DNA from 3 places in the Klebsiella ornithinolytica genome. Region 1 is predicted to be linked to each of the others. Evidence: predicted binding sites of a transcription regulator. Region 1 holds the regulator's gene; each other region holds the start of a gene.
What was found. The regulator CRP, encoded in region 1, controls carbon source genes, mostly activating them, when cyclic AMP is high. The targets are predictions, from matches to a motif close to ATGTGANNNNNNTCACAT.
Positions count from the first base shown of each region.

Region 2: a site for CRP is predicted at 2,285-2,302, ahead of Q1L34_RS21940 (glycoside-pentoside-hexuronide (GPH):cation symporter). Genes of this name have one in related genera too.
Region 3: a site for CRP is predicted at 2,087-2,104, ahead of Q1L34_RS07585 (mannitol dehydrogenase family protein). Genes of this name have one in related genera too.

Region 1 is NZ_CP130153.1:436,876-441,266, forward strand. Features, by position in the region: gene argD (bifunctional acetylornithine/succinyldiaminopimelate transaminase) at 1-406, shown strand, start outside; gene Q1L34_RS01960 (YccS/YhfK family putative transporter) at 396-2,474, opposite strand; gene crp (cAMP-activated global transcriptional regulator CRP) at 2,527-3,159, opposite strand; gene Q1L34_RS01970 (OsmC family protein) at 3,466-3,870, shown strand; gene Q1L34_RS01975 (phosphoribulokinase) at 3,951-4,391, opposite strand, start outside.
Region 2 is NZ_CP130153.1:4,616,610-4,621,000, reverse strand. Features, by position in the region: gene Q1L34_RS21945 (glycoside hydrolase family 43 protein) at 1-771, opposite strand, end outside; gene Q1L34_RS21940 (glycoside-pentoside-hexuronide (GPH):cation symporter) at 771-2,177, opposite strand; gene aroP (aromatic amino acid transporter AroP) at 2,350-3,723, opposite strand; gene pdhR (pyruvate dehydrogenase complex transcriptional repressor PdhR) at 4,367-4,391, shown strand, end outside.
Region 3 is NZ_CP130153.1:1,603,649-1,608,039, reverse strand. Features, by position in the region: gene yeiP (elongation factor P-like protein YeiP) at 1-254, shown strand, start outside; gene uxuA (mannonate dehydratase) at 799-1,989, opposite strand; gene Q1L34_RS07585 (mannitol dehydrogenase family protein) at 2,196-3,662, shown strand; gene Q1L34_RS07580 (CobW family GTP-binding protein) at 3,784-4,391, shown strand, end outside.

The sequences.
Region 1 (4,391 bases):
TGCCAGCGCATTCCACGCCGGTTCCCACGGTTCGACCTACGGCGGTAACCCGCTGGCCTGCGCCGTGGCCGGGGCGGCATTTGACCTGATTAATACCCCGGAGGTGCTGGAGGGCGTGAAGGCGAAGCGCGAGCTGTTTGTGCAGCATCTCCAGCAAATTGACGCGCAGTTTGACCTGTTCAGCGACATCCGCGGTATGGGGCTGTTGATTGGCGCGGAGCTTAAGCCGCAGTATAAGGGCCGGGCTCGTGATTTTCTCTATGCCGCGGCAGATGCCGGCGTGATGGTGCTGAATGCCGGGCCGGATGTGATGCGCTTTGTCCCTTCGCTGGTCATCGACGAGCAGGATATTGCCGAAGGCATGGCCCGCTTTGCCCAGGCGGTAAAGCAGGTTCTTAACGCTTAATCGCGCGTAGCCAGATGCCGTGATGCGGGCGCTGACGCCATGCCACCGAGGAGATGGTGTGCATGGTGTTCAGATGGTCGAGGATCCGCTGCAGATGTTGCTCCATCGTACTTAACGGCCCCCGGCTCACCTCCACATCCTGCGACTCCATAATATTGACATCGCCAGCGCTGCCGGGACCATCGGAATCCAGCCGCTGCTGGCAACGCTGGAGCGCAATCTCACAAGATTCCAGATAGCGTCGGGCCAGCTCCGGCGTCAGCATCGTATGCTCGCGGGCCAGGGTGGTCATCGCGTTGATATGCTCAACAATAAACTGGCTGTGGGTGACCCACAGTTTCATGTCGTCAAGATAGTGTGTGTTAAAACCGGGTTCCTGCATGGCCTGATTCAGCGAGTTATACAGCGAGTTATGCGCCTGATTGACGCGCATCCGGCGATAGGCCAGCGCCGGAGCCTGATGATCGTCGCTAAGAATCAGCCTGATCGCTTCCTGATCGGCTTCCAGCGCGTCGTGAGCGTTCTTACGCAGTAGCCCGCTTTGCCATTGCGGCCATAGCCAGACCATGCCGCCAAAGGCGATAAGGCAGCCGATAAGCGTATCGATAAGCCTGGCGACAATATACTGCTCGCCGTTGAGCGTCAGAAGCTGCAGGGTATACACCGCCGTCACGGTAAAGCCAACCATCGCCCAGCCATAATGCTTGCGGATAATCAGGTAGCTCAGCAGCGTGACGAGCAGCATCGCGGAGAGCGTATAACCCTCCGGGACATGGAAGTGCAACGCCAGTCCGGCGATGGCCAGACCGGCAAGCGTACCTGCCGCCCGATGGACGATACGTACCCGCGTCGCGCCGTAGCCGTTTTGGGTTACAAAAAGCACCGTCATCAGGATCCAGTAAGGCTTGGGAAGGTTCAGGGCACTTCCCATCAGGCTCGCGGCCGTTAACATCACGCAGATACGCGCAGCGTTACGTAACGCCGGTGATTTTAACGAGAGATAGTTTTTTAGCGCGGGCAGCAGCGGCAGACGGCGCTCTTTATCCGCCATCAGGTTGCGAGCGTACAGCGGGCGCTGGGTACGCAGCACCCGGGCTATTCGGCTGAAGTGCCAGGCGCAGAACTGCCCTACCGGGTTGTCCGGATGCTGCCAGGCAATTTTCTCCAGCGCGCCGATCTGCTTATCCATGTTAAAGCGCCGCGGATAGCGGTGGTACAGGATGTCATCGGCCAGCACCCGCAGGCGAGCGGCAACGGTTTGCGCGTTCCAGCGGATCACCGCCTCGGCATGGCTGCGTTCTACCAGTTTTTGTACTTCTTCGGGTTGGTGCAGGCTGACGGAGATATGTTCCTGCAAATCCAGCGCCATCTGAAACGCCCGCAGCAGGCGCTTGTGGTCATTGCGCTGGTTCGCCGCCAGCATATGCATCTGCTGGTAGCATTGGGTGATCAGGTCCACCACCTTCTGCTGGCGCGTGAGCAGCGGCGGCAGTGAAGTGGTGGGATCGATATGCTGGGTCAGCAGGCTGTATTTGGCTTCGCAGTAGTTAGCCAGCTCGCGATAGAGCAGGCTCAGCGATTCGCGCAGCGGCTGCTCGCGCCATAGCCAAAACCAGAACCAGTTAAACAGACCGTACCACAGCGTCCCGAGGGCGTAGATCAGCAGTGGCTCCCAGACGGGCATGTTTCCGGCAAGGCTCAGGGTAAAGATCGCGGCAATCAACGAAGCGGGCAGAAGCCTGGCGTGCAGAGAGCTGATCTCCGCCGTCACGCCGAGCAGCAGCGCCAGGCCGCTGAGAATCAAAGGTAGCGGGATCGCCTGCTGAAGCAGAAGCTGGACGACCAGACTGCAGCCGGCGAACAGCGAACCGCCAATAATCAAGCGTTTAAAAAAACGTTTGTGCGGCGTATCCAGACCGGCGACGTTACAGCAGGCGGGCACCAGCGAGAACAGCAGACCTTGCTGTAAATGACCGAGGAGGAGGCCGATTGCGACAGGCAAACACAACACCAGCGTTTGCCGCAGTGCATAGTTGACTTCCGGGTGATAAATCAGCCTGCGCCACATAGAGGGAAAACAAAAACGGCGTATTGCGCAAGCAATACGCCGTTTTATCGACTTAACGCGTACCGTATACGACGATAGTTTTACCGTGTGCGGAGATCAGGTTCTGATCTTCCAGCATCTTCAGGATACGGCCAACGGTTTCGCGGGAACAGCCAACGATCTGACCAATTTCCTGACGGGTAATTTTAATTTGCATACCATCAGGGTGGGTCATCGCATCCGGCTGTTTTGCCAGGTTCAACAGCGTCTGAGCGATGCGCCCGGTGACGTCGAGGAAGGCAAGGTTACCCACTTTTTCTGAGGTCACCTGCAGACGGCGAGCCATCTGCGACGACAAGCGCATCAGGATATCCGGGTTAACCTGAATGAGCTGACGGAATTTTTTGTAGGAGATTTCGGCCACTTCACATGCGGTTTTCGCACGTACCCAGGCGCTACGCTCCTGGCCTTCTTCAAACAAGCCTAATTCACCGATGAAATCGCCCTGGTTGAGGTAAGAGAGGATCATCTCTTTACCTTCTTCATCCTTGATGAGCACAGCCACAGAGCCTTTGACGATGTAGTACAACGTTTCTGCTTTTTCACCCTGGTGGATCAGCGTGCTTTTAGATGGGTACTTATGAATGTGGCAATGAGACAAGAACCATTCGAGGGTAGGGTCTGTTTGCGGTTTGCCAAGCACCATGCGCGGTTATCCTCTGTTATAAGCTATCTCCGGGTGCCGACACTACACGGCATCCGGGCATGCAATCGTATTGTTTCCCTATGCCTGGGAAACGGGCTGGTGATTTTTCTTCAGCCTGTAATGTGAACTCCTCTGCATACATGCAGTACATCAATGTAATACTGTAGCATCCCGACTGTTTTAGCATAGCTTTTGCCGCATGTCTCCTGGTGTCTCGCTTCAGCATGATGCAGGTCGCCTTCCGTTGCGAGAATTGTTATGTACGCGTAATCTGTCAGGAAAATTGCAACCTTGGAGTTAAATTTTATGCAAGCTCGTGTGAAATGGGTTGAAGGGTTAACCTTCATCGGAGAGTCGGCTTCAGGTCACCAGATTCTGATGGACGGCAACTCCGGAGATAAAGCGCCAAGCCCAATGGAGATGGTGCTGATGGCGGCGGGCGGATGCAGCGCGATCGATGTCGTGTCTATTTTGCAGAAAGGTCGTCACAACGTGACTAACTGTGAAGTCAAGCTGACGTCTGAACGTCGGGAAGAGGCGCCGCGTCTGTTTACCCATATCAACATGCATTTTATTGTCACCGGCAAGGAGCTGAAAGATGCGGCCGTCTCCCGTGCGGTGGATCTGTCGGCGGAGAAATACTGCTCGGTGGCGCTGATGCTGCAAAAAGCGGTGAACATCACCCACTCGTTTGAGGTGGTAGAGGCGTAATGCCAGATACCCGGTGGCGCGATGCTTACCGGGTTGACACCGTCTTGCAGGCCGGCGCAAGCGTAGCGCCGGCCGCGAATTTAAATTGCTTTACCTTCCATCAAGCGTTCCACCAGCGGCGTCATGATGAGCTCCATCGCCAGCCCCATTTTCCCGCCAGGCACCACCAGCGTATTGATATGCGAGATAAACGAGCCCTGTAGCATCGCCAGCAGCCAGGGAAAATCGATATCCGGTAGGTTGCGGAAGTGGATCACCACAAAGCTTTCATCCAATGACGGAATGCCCTTCGCCGCAAACGGGTTGGAGGTGTCGACAGTGGGGACGCGCTGGAAGTTGATATGGGTGCGCGAAAACTGCGGTGTGATGAAGTTGATATAGTCTTCCATTGAACGGACCACGGAATCCATCACCGCTTCACGGGAGTGACCTCGTTCACTGGTATCGCGGATGAGCTTCTGAATCCATTCCAGGTTGACGATAGGCACCACGCCAACCAGCAGGTCGACATTCTGCGCGAC
Region 2 (4,391 bases), 1.4 Mb from region 1:
ACCGGGGCCATACTGACGGTTCTCATCGCTGGTACGAAATACGGGCTCCGGTGATTTATGCCAGTTCTCCGGGCGCAGCGGGTCGGCCAGCAGGTCTATCCACAAGAGTCCCATGCAGTAGTTTTCATCGGTTGCGCTGGCGGAATAGCTGACAAACAGCCGCTCGCCGTGGACCAGAACCGCCGGGCCTTCATTGACCCGAAAACCGCGACATTCCCAGTCAAACTCCGGTTTACTCAACATCACGGGATCACCTTTTAGCGTCCACGGGTTTGCCAGCTCCGCCAGGTAGAGGTTGGAGTTGCCTGCAATATGTGGGGCTTTCTGCGCCCACAGATACCACTGCCTGCCCTGATGTTGAAAGGTGGTGGCATCCAGCGCAAAGGTATCGAAGGGCGTTTTTACCTGGCCTTTTTCAACCCACTGACCGCTGAGCGGGTCGCTGTCGGCACATTCGAGGACAAACATCCGGTGCTGGAACATCCCGAGTTGGTCCAGGTCTTGCGTGTGAGCAGCGGCAAAATAGATATACCATTTCCCGTCAATTTCATGCAGTTCCGGTGCCCAGATGAGCTGGCTCATTGGGCCGCTCTCCGCTTTACGCCAGACCACCACCGGCGGCGCTTCGCGTAGACCTTCCAGCGTCGCCGCGCGACGAATCTCCAGCCGGTCATATTCCGGAACCGAGGCGATAAAATAGTAGTGATCCTGATGGCGCAGAATATAGGGGTCCGCGCGTTGTTCAATAAACGGATTAGGCCAGTTGCTCATCAAGCTTTCCTTATGTGTTCACTGGTTTTGAGATCCTGCCAGGTATTGAGTTCCTCGTAGTTAGCGCGACGCTTTTCCAGGTCCGACTGGATTTGGCACATAAACTCGCGGTTGACCTTCAGCATCCGCACGACGCCTGCGGTAATCAGGTAGCCAACACCCGGAATGACGCTGAACAGCAGCACGATACCGTTTACCGCCGAGGCGCTCTGCTCTTTGGCGCCGGCATCGTAGCCGTACCATGAGAGCAGGAAACCGACCATCGCGCCGGCTACCGCCAGCCCGACTTTCAGGAAGAAAAGATTACCGGAGAAGCTGATCCCGGTGATGCGTTTGCCGGTTTTCCACTCGCCGTAATCATCGACGTCAGCCATCAGGGACCAGTGCAGCGGCGACGGGATCTGATGCAGGATGTTGAGCAGGAAGTAGAGCACCATAATCATCATGGTGGCATGTGGGTCGAAGAAGTAGAACGCGCAGGAGAAAATCGCCAGGGCGATATTGGTCCAGAAGAAAACCTGCAGCTTGCACCAGCGATCGGTCAGCACTTTTGCCAGCATACTGCCGATCATCATCCCGACCACGCCGAGGCTGATAAACAGCGTCGCAAAGTGGGTGCTTTGCTGCATGACCCAGGTCACGTAGTACATGGTGGCGGCCATGCGGATAAACCCGGGACAGACGTTGCAAAGCGTTAACAGCAGGATGCGAACCCACTGATCGTTTTTCCAGACGTCCTTAAAGTCTTGCTTCAGTTCATCGTGGGTCTGTACCGCCGGACGCACGCGTTCACGAACGGTGGCGAAGCAGAATAAAAACATACACATACCAATTGCTGCCAGCACGGTCATCGCCATCTGATAACCTTTGGCTTTATCGGCGCCACCGAACCAGTCGGCCATCGGCAGCAGCGTCAGCGACAGCAGCAGCGTGGCAATACCGACCAGCACAAAACGATACGACTGGCAGGCTACGCGCTCCTGCGGATCGTTAGTAATCACGCTGCCTAACGAGCAGTAGGGAATATTAATCGCGGTATAGGTCAGTGAGAGCAGGAAGTAGGTGACGAAGGCATAGATAACTTTGCTGTGATAGGTCCATTCCGGCGTGGTGAACATCAGGACGCTGAACAGCGCGTAGGGGAAGGCCATCCACAGCAGCCACGGACGGAAGCGGCCATATTGACTGCGAGTACGGTCGGCCATGGCGCCCATGATCGGGTCTGTCACGGCATCGATGACGCGTACGGAGAGCAACAAAACGCCCACTAACGCGGGCGCGAGGCCAAAAATATCGGTGTAAAAGTAGTTAACAAACAGCATGATGGCGCCAAATATGATGTTGCATCCGGCATCGCCCATCCCATAGCCAATCTTTTCTCTCACTGAAAGTTTATTGCCTGCCATCTGGAGATCTCCCCGTTGCGGTATGGAGAGAATTATTTGCGGAATTGCCGATAAATGCGTTGCAGTATCAGGTCAACGATATGGATAAAACGACTGTTGGAGGGAAAGTGTGAAGCAGATAACAATGCTCTGTGCCCGCCATGACGGGACGGGCACAGAATCCAGAGATGTATTATTGTGCTTTTAGTGCGCTGGCGCTTTTCTGTTTAAACAGATAGCCGACGCCCAGAATCGCAATCCATACCGGGATCAGGTAAACGGAAATCGCCATGCCCGGTGTCATCAGCATAATCACCAGTACCGCCACCATGAACAGCAGGCAGACCCAGTTGCCGACCGGGTAGAACAGCGCCGGGAAACGCGAAACCACGCCCTGCTGCTGCTTGGCGCGACGGAACTTCATATGCGCCAGGCTAATCATCGCCCAGTTAATGACCAGCGCGGAAACCACCAGCGCCATCAGCAGGCCAAAGGCCGACTCCGGTGCGAAGTAGTTAATCAGGACGCACAGCGCGGTGACCACGGCAGAGACCAGAATGGTATTGACCGGCACGCCGCGCTTATCGACGCTCATCAGCGCTTTCGGGGCGTTCCCTTGCTGGGCCAGACCGAACAACATGCGGCTGTTGCAGTATACGCAGCTGTTATACACGGACAGCGCAGCGGTCAGCACCACGACGTTGAGGGCGTTGGCCACAAAGGTATCGCCCAGCTCGTGGAAGATCAGCACGAACGGGCTGGTATCTGCGGTGACGCGCGTCCACGGCAGCAGTGAAAGCAGAACGGCCAGCGAGCCCACATAGAAAATCAGGATACGGTAGATAACCTGGTTGGTGGCTTTCGGGATGCTCTGTTCCGGATTGTCCGCTTCAGCTGCCGTGATCCCGACCAGCTCCAGACCACCAAACGAGAACATGATAATCGCCATCATCATCACCAGTCCGGTAAAGCCATGCGGCAGGAACCCGCCCTGGTCCCACAGGTTGCGTACGGTTGCCTGTGGGCCGCCGTTGCCGCTGAACAGCAGCCAGCCGCCAAACAGAATCATCGCCACAACGGCCACTACTTTAATAATGGCGAACCAGAACTCCATTTCACCAAACACTTTCACGTTGGTCAGGTTAATGGCATTGATGGCGATAAAGAACACCGCAGCGGACACCCAGGTTGGGATCTCGGGCCACCAGAACTGAATATATTTCCCGACCGCAGTCAGCTCGGCCATGGCCACCAGAACGTACAGTACCCAGTAGTTCCAACCGGAAGCAAAGCCGGCAAAACCGCCCCAGTATTTATACGCAAAATGACTGAATGAACCTGCTACCGGCTCTTCTACGACCATCTCACCCAGCTGACGCATGATCAGGAAGGCGATAAAACCGGCGATCGCATAGCCCAGAATAATCCCGGGGCCGGCGGACTGAATAACGGATGCACTGCCCAGAAACAGGCCGGTGCCGATAGCGCCGCCCAGAGCAATAAGCTGAATATGGCGGTTTTTCAGGCCGCGCTTGAGCCGATCGCCATGCTGTTGACCTTCCATCATGAAACCTCGTGTGTGGTTATTATGTTTATACGCGTCGTCCTTCAGGCTACTGCTTCGTTGTCTGTCCCTGCCAGATAGCATAGCTATCTAAATTCAAGGGCGTTTTGGTCAGCTCGGTCCTGATTGATTCAGCTTACATATTGTTGTGTGGTGTAATTCCGAAATTCCGTTTTCGTATTGATTTCTTTACGGAAGGCGAAACATAAAAACACCAAAAGGCCTTTCGTCTCACCGAGAATAGTGATAAGCGCGAGTGAATGCACCTGCTTTATGAAGGGATGATGACGAAGCGAGCAAAAAGAAACCATTTGTAAATAGCAGGCCGGTGAACGCGATCCGCTTGAGGTGGCTGAATATTCACTCCTTATGAATAAATAATTGAGTTTTACGGAGTTGAATCGGTTCAGATAGCCTAATTTTTCGTTTCATAAACGTTAACGCTACCTCTTATGGGGTAAACACATCATTTGTGTGAAGTTACAATTCTGAAATGTTATTTCTGTAAGGTTGTTAAAATGTGCGTGGTTTCCTGATTTCAATCAAAACCTGTATGGACAGAAGGTGAATACTTTGTTACTTTACCGCTACGAACTGCGAATTGGTAAGACCAATTGACTACGGGCTAATGGCAGAGACAGGGAATATGGCCTACAGCAAAATCCGCCAAC
Region 3 (4,391 bases), 1.2 Mb from region 1:
TTCCGGAAGGCGGCATGCCTGATATGCAGGTTCTGACCTGGGATGGCCAGCTGCTGGCGCTGGAGCTGCCGCAGACCGTGGATCTGGAAATCGTGGAAACCGCACCGGGCATTAAAGGCGCCTCGGCAAGCTCTCGCACCAAACCGGCGACCCTGAGCACCGGCCTGGTGATTCAGGTTCCGGAATACCTGACCACCGGCGAGAAAATTCGTATTCATATCGAAGAAAGCCGCTATATGGGTCGCGCGGACTAATATCGCGTCGTGGCGGATAAGGGCGGAAACGCCCTGTCCAGACCGCCCGCCGCATGAGCCGGGCAGTAAGACAAAAAAGAACGGCCAGAGGCTAATGCGGGTCACTTAAAGGTGACCCGCATTTTTTTGCTTTATCTCAGGTCAGGGCGATGCCGGTAAACGGTGGTTGGTACGAAAGGGGTCTGTCGCGTGGGTGCCGTGGAGTATTCCGTTCACTTTTGTGGCATGTTCCGTTCACGATGCATCCGACACTGTTCTCACACCCGCTGCAGGTGAACGGAATATCCCACAGAACACATGCTCGGAGTGCGAAGCCCCCTTTCACGCAAACCACCATAAAAACGACATCCCCGGCTTAACAACAATCTCCAGGACAGGCTCGCCTGCAGAAATGTTGAAAACCTGACAGCGCCACATAAAAAACCGGCAATTTCTTTGAGATGACGGATTCTTACACCTCCGCCGGATCGGTCAGCCGACCCGTAAACGATCGGCATCAATCCAGAGGCTGTCCTTTCTACTTCTTACCTTCCCGCCGCCAGAATTACAGCAGTTCCGGATACTTCGTCATCTTCAGCGCCAGCTCAACGCCGCGTACTTCCGCCATCCCCTTCAGACGACCAATCGCCGAATAGCCCGGGTTGGTTTTCTTACGCAGATCGTCCAGCATCTGGTGGCCATGGTCCGGACGGAACGGAATCGGACGCAGATCGCCCGCGTGCTTGCGACGCAGCTCTTCGCTCAGAATCGCATCCACCACCGCCACCATATTGACGTCACCGGTCAGATGCGCCGCTTCGTGGAACGTTTTGGGGTTCTCTTCACGGCAGGTCGAACGCAGATGAGTGAAGTGGATCCTGTCGCCGAAGGTTTCGACCATTTTCACCAGATCGTTATCGGCACGCACGCCGTAAGAACCGGTGCACATCGTAAAGCCGTTGTTGATGCTGTCCACGGTCTCTTTCAGCCACTGCATGTCTTCGATAGTCGAAACGATACGCGGCAGACCGAGGATCGGACGCGGCGGATCGTCCGGGTGTACGGCCAACCGTACGCCAACCTCTTCGCATACCGGTACGATAGCACGCAGGAAGACGGCCATGTTCTCACGCAGCTGCGCTTTATTGATATGGTCATATTCCGCCAGCCGCGCGCGGAACTGTTCGAGGGTATAGCCCTCTTCTGCGCCCGGTAAACCGGCAATAATATTGCGGGTCAGCTTTTCAATATCTGCTTCGCTCATCGCCGCAAAACGAGCCTGCGCCTGGCGCTGCTCCTCTTCACTGTAATCCGCCTCGGCGCCAGGGCGCTTAAGGATATGTAACTCAAAAGCGGCAAACGCGATTTGGTCAAAGCGCAATGCTTTCGAACCGTCCGGCAGCTGGTACTCAAGGTCAGTGCGCGTCCAGTCGAGAATTGGCATGAAGTTATAGCAGACGGTATCAATCCCGCAGGCTGCCAGGTTACGAATGCTCTGCTGGTAGTTGGCGATCCAGGTCGCACACTGCCCGCTTTGGGTTTTGATCTCTTCGTGTACCGGGATACTTTCCACGACCGACCACGTCAACCCTTTTTCCGCCAGCAGCGCCTGACGCTGTTTAATTTCGTCAACCGGCCAGACTTGACCATTAGGAATATGGTGCAGTGCGGTGACCACACCCGTCGCGCCAGCCTGCCGTACATCATCAAGCGACACCGGATCGTTCGGTCCATACCAACGCCAGGTTTGTTCCATCGCTATGCCCTCTCAAAGTTGTTATACCAATAACACCAACATCAATGATGACTACCATACAGGCTTCTCGCCGGGGATCAATTTATCCCGCTAAATTGATTGATCCAGCTCACACTAAGCGTATAAACACGGCTCACCAATTTAATTTGTTGTCATATAACTTTACACTGACATTGTTAATCATTGGTTAATCAGGTGTGTAAAGAATGACAACTATTGCTACCGCTACGCTGCCAGAAAGCGTGCAGCTTCCTCAGTACGATCGCAGCCAGCTGCGCTCGCGCATTGTGCACTTTGGCTTCGGGGCGTTTCATCGCGCTCATCAGGCCCTGCTTACCGATCGGGTGCTGAACGCCAGCGGCGGAGACTGGGGGATCTGCGAAATTAGCCTGTTCAGCGGCGACCGGCTGATGAGCCAGCTCCGTCAGCAGGACCACCTGTTCACCGTGCTGGAAAAAGGCGCGCACGGCAACCAGCCGATTGTCGTGGGCGCCGTTCACGAATGTCTGAATGCAAAGCTGGACTCTCTGCCCGCTATCATTGAAAAATTCTGCGAACCGCAGGTGGCCATTGTCTCGCTCACCATTACAGAGAAAGGCTACTGTATCGATCCCGCCAGCGGCACGCTGGACCTGACGCAGCCGCGCATTATTCACGATCTGGACAATCCCACGCTGCCGCAGTCGGTGCCGGGGATTCTGGTCGAAGCCTTGTCCCGCCGCCGCGAACGAGGCCTGCCGCCGTTTACGGTACTCTCCTGCGATAATATTCCTGATAACGGCCACGTGGTTAAAAATGCGGTTCTGGGCATGGCGGAGAAGCGCGCCCCCGAACTGGCGCAGTGGATCGCTGAACACGTCAGTTTTCCCGGCACCATGGTTGACCGTATTGTGCCCGCCGCCACCGATGAGTCGCTGGCTGAAATCAGCGCCGCACTCGGCGTAGAAGACCCATGCGCCATCAGCTGTGAGCCATTTATTCAGTGGGTGATTGAGGATAACTTCGTGGCGGGCCGCCCGGCGTGGGAAATTGCCGGCGCCCAGATGACCGATAACGTGCTGCCGTGGGAACAGATGAAACTGCGGATGCTCAACGGCAGCCACTCCTTCCTTGCCTGGCTCGGCTACCTTGCCGGCCATGCGCATATCAGTGACTGCATGCAGGATGCGGTGCTGCGCAGCGCCGCTCGCCGACTGATGCTTGACGAACAGGCCCCGACGCTGGCTATCGAAGGCGTCAATCTGACGCACTATGCCGACAGTCTGATCGCGCGCTTCAGCAATCCAGCGCTTAAACATCGCACCTGGCAGATAGCGATGGACGGCAGTCAGAAGCTTCCACAGCGTATGCTTGACGGTATTCGCGTTCACCTGCAGCGCGGTAGCCGCTGGCCGTTGCTGGCGCTCGGCGTGGCGGGCTGGATGCGCTACGTCAGCGGTATAGATGATGCCGGTCAGGCTATCGATATTCGCGACCCGCTGAGCGAGAAGATTCAGGCTCTGGTTGCCGGCAGCCGCAACGAGGAACGCGTCAGCGCCCTGCTATCCCTGGAAGAAATCTTCGGTCGCGACCTGCCGGGCAATACGCAGTTTGTAGACAACATCACCGCCGCCTGGCATCAGCTTTGTACCGTCGGTGCCCGCCAGGCTATCGCCAACGTGCCCGGGATTTAACAATTGCTGCTCTTTTGCGGACAGAATTCTTTTCTGTCCGCCGTAGCCCTTCTCTTTTCCCCTTTTTTTCGTCAGGATAGTCTCAACTGTTACAACATTACATTTGTATCCTGGAGAAAATGTGACCAAAACCAACTTGATCACGGGGTTTCTCGGCAGCGGTAAAACGACCTCGATTCTTCATCTGCTGGCCCACAAGCCTGCAGATGAAAAATGGGCCGTGCTGGTTAATGAGTTTGGCGAAGTGGGTATCGATGGCGCTTTGCTGGCCGATAGCGGCGCCCTGCTCAAAGAAATTCCCGGCGGCTGTATGTGCTGCGTCAACGGCCTGCCGATGCAGGTGGGGTTGAATACCCTGCTGCGCCAGGGGAAACCGGATCGTCTGCTGATTGAGCCTACCGGGCTCGGCCATCCCAAACAAATTCTCGATATTCTGACCGCCGCCGTCTACGAGCCGTGGATCGATCTTCGCGCCACCCTGTGCGTGCTGGATCCCCGCCAGCTGCTGGACAGTAAAGTCATGGCGAACGACAACTTCCGCGATCAGCTGGCGGCGGCCGATGTCATTATCAGCAATAAAACGGACCGGATGACGGCGGAAAGCGAACAGGCCTTTGACGCCTGGTGGCAGGAACACGCGGGCGAGCGACTGCATATTGGCGCCACCCACGGCAATATCGACCCGAAGCTGCTGGATTTACCGCGCCGGAATCTGACACCGCTGCCGGA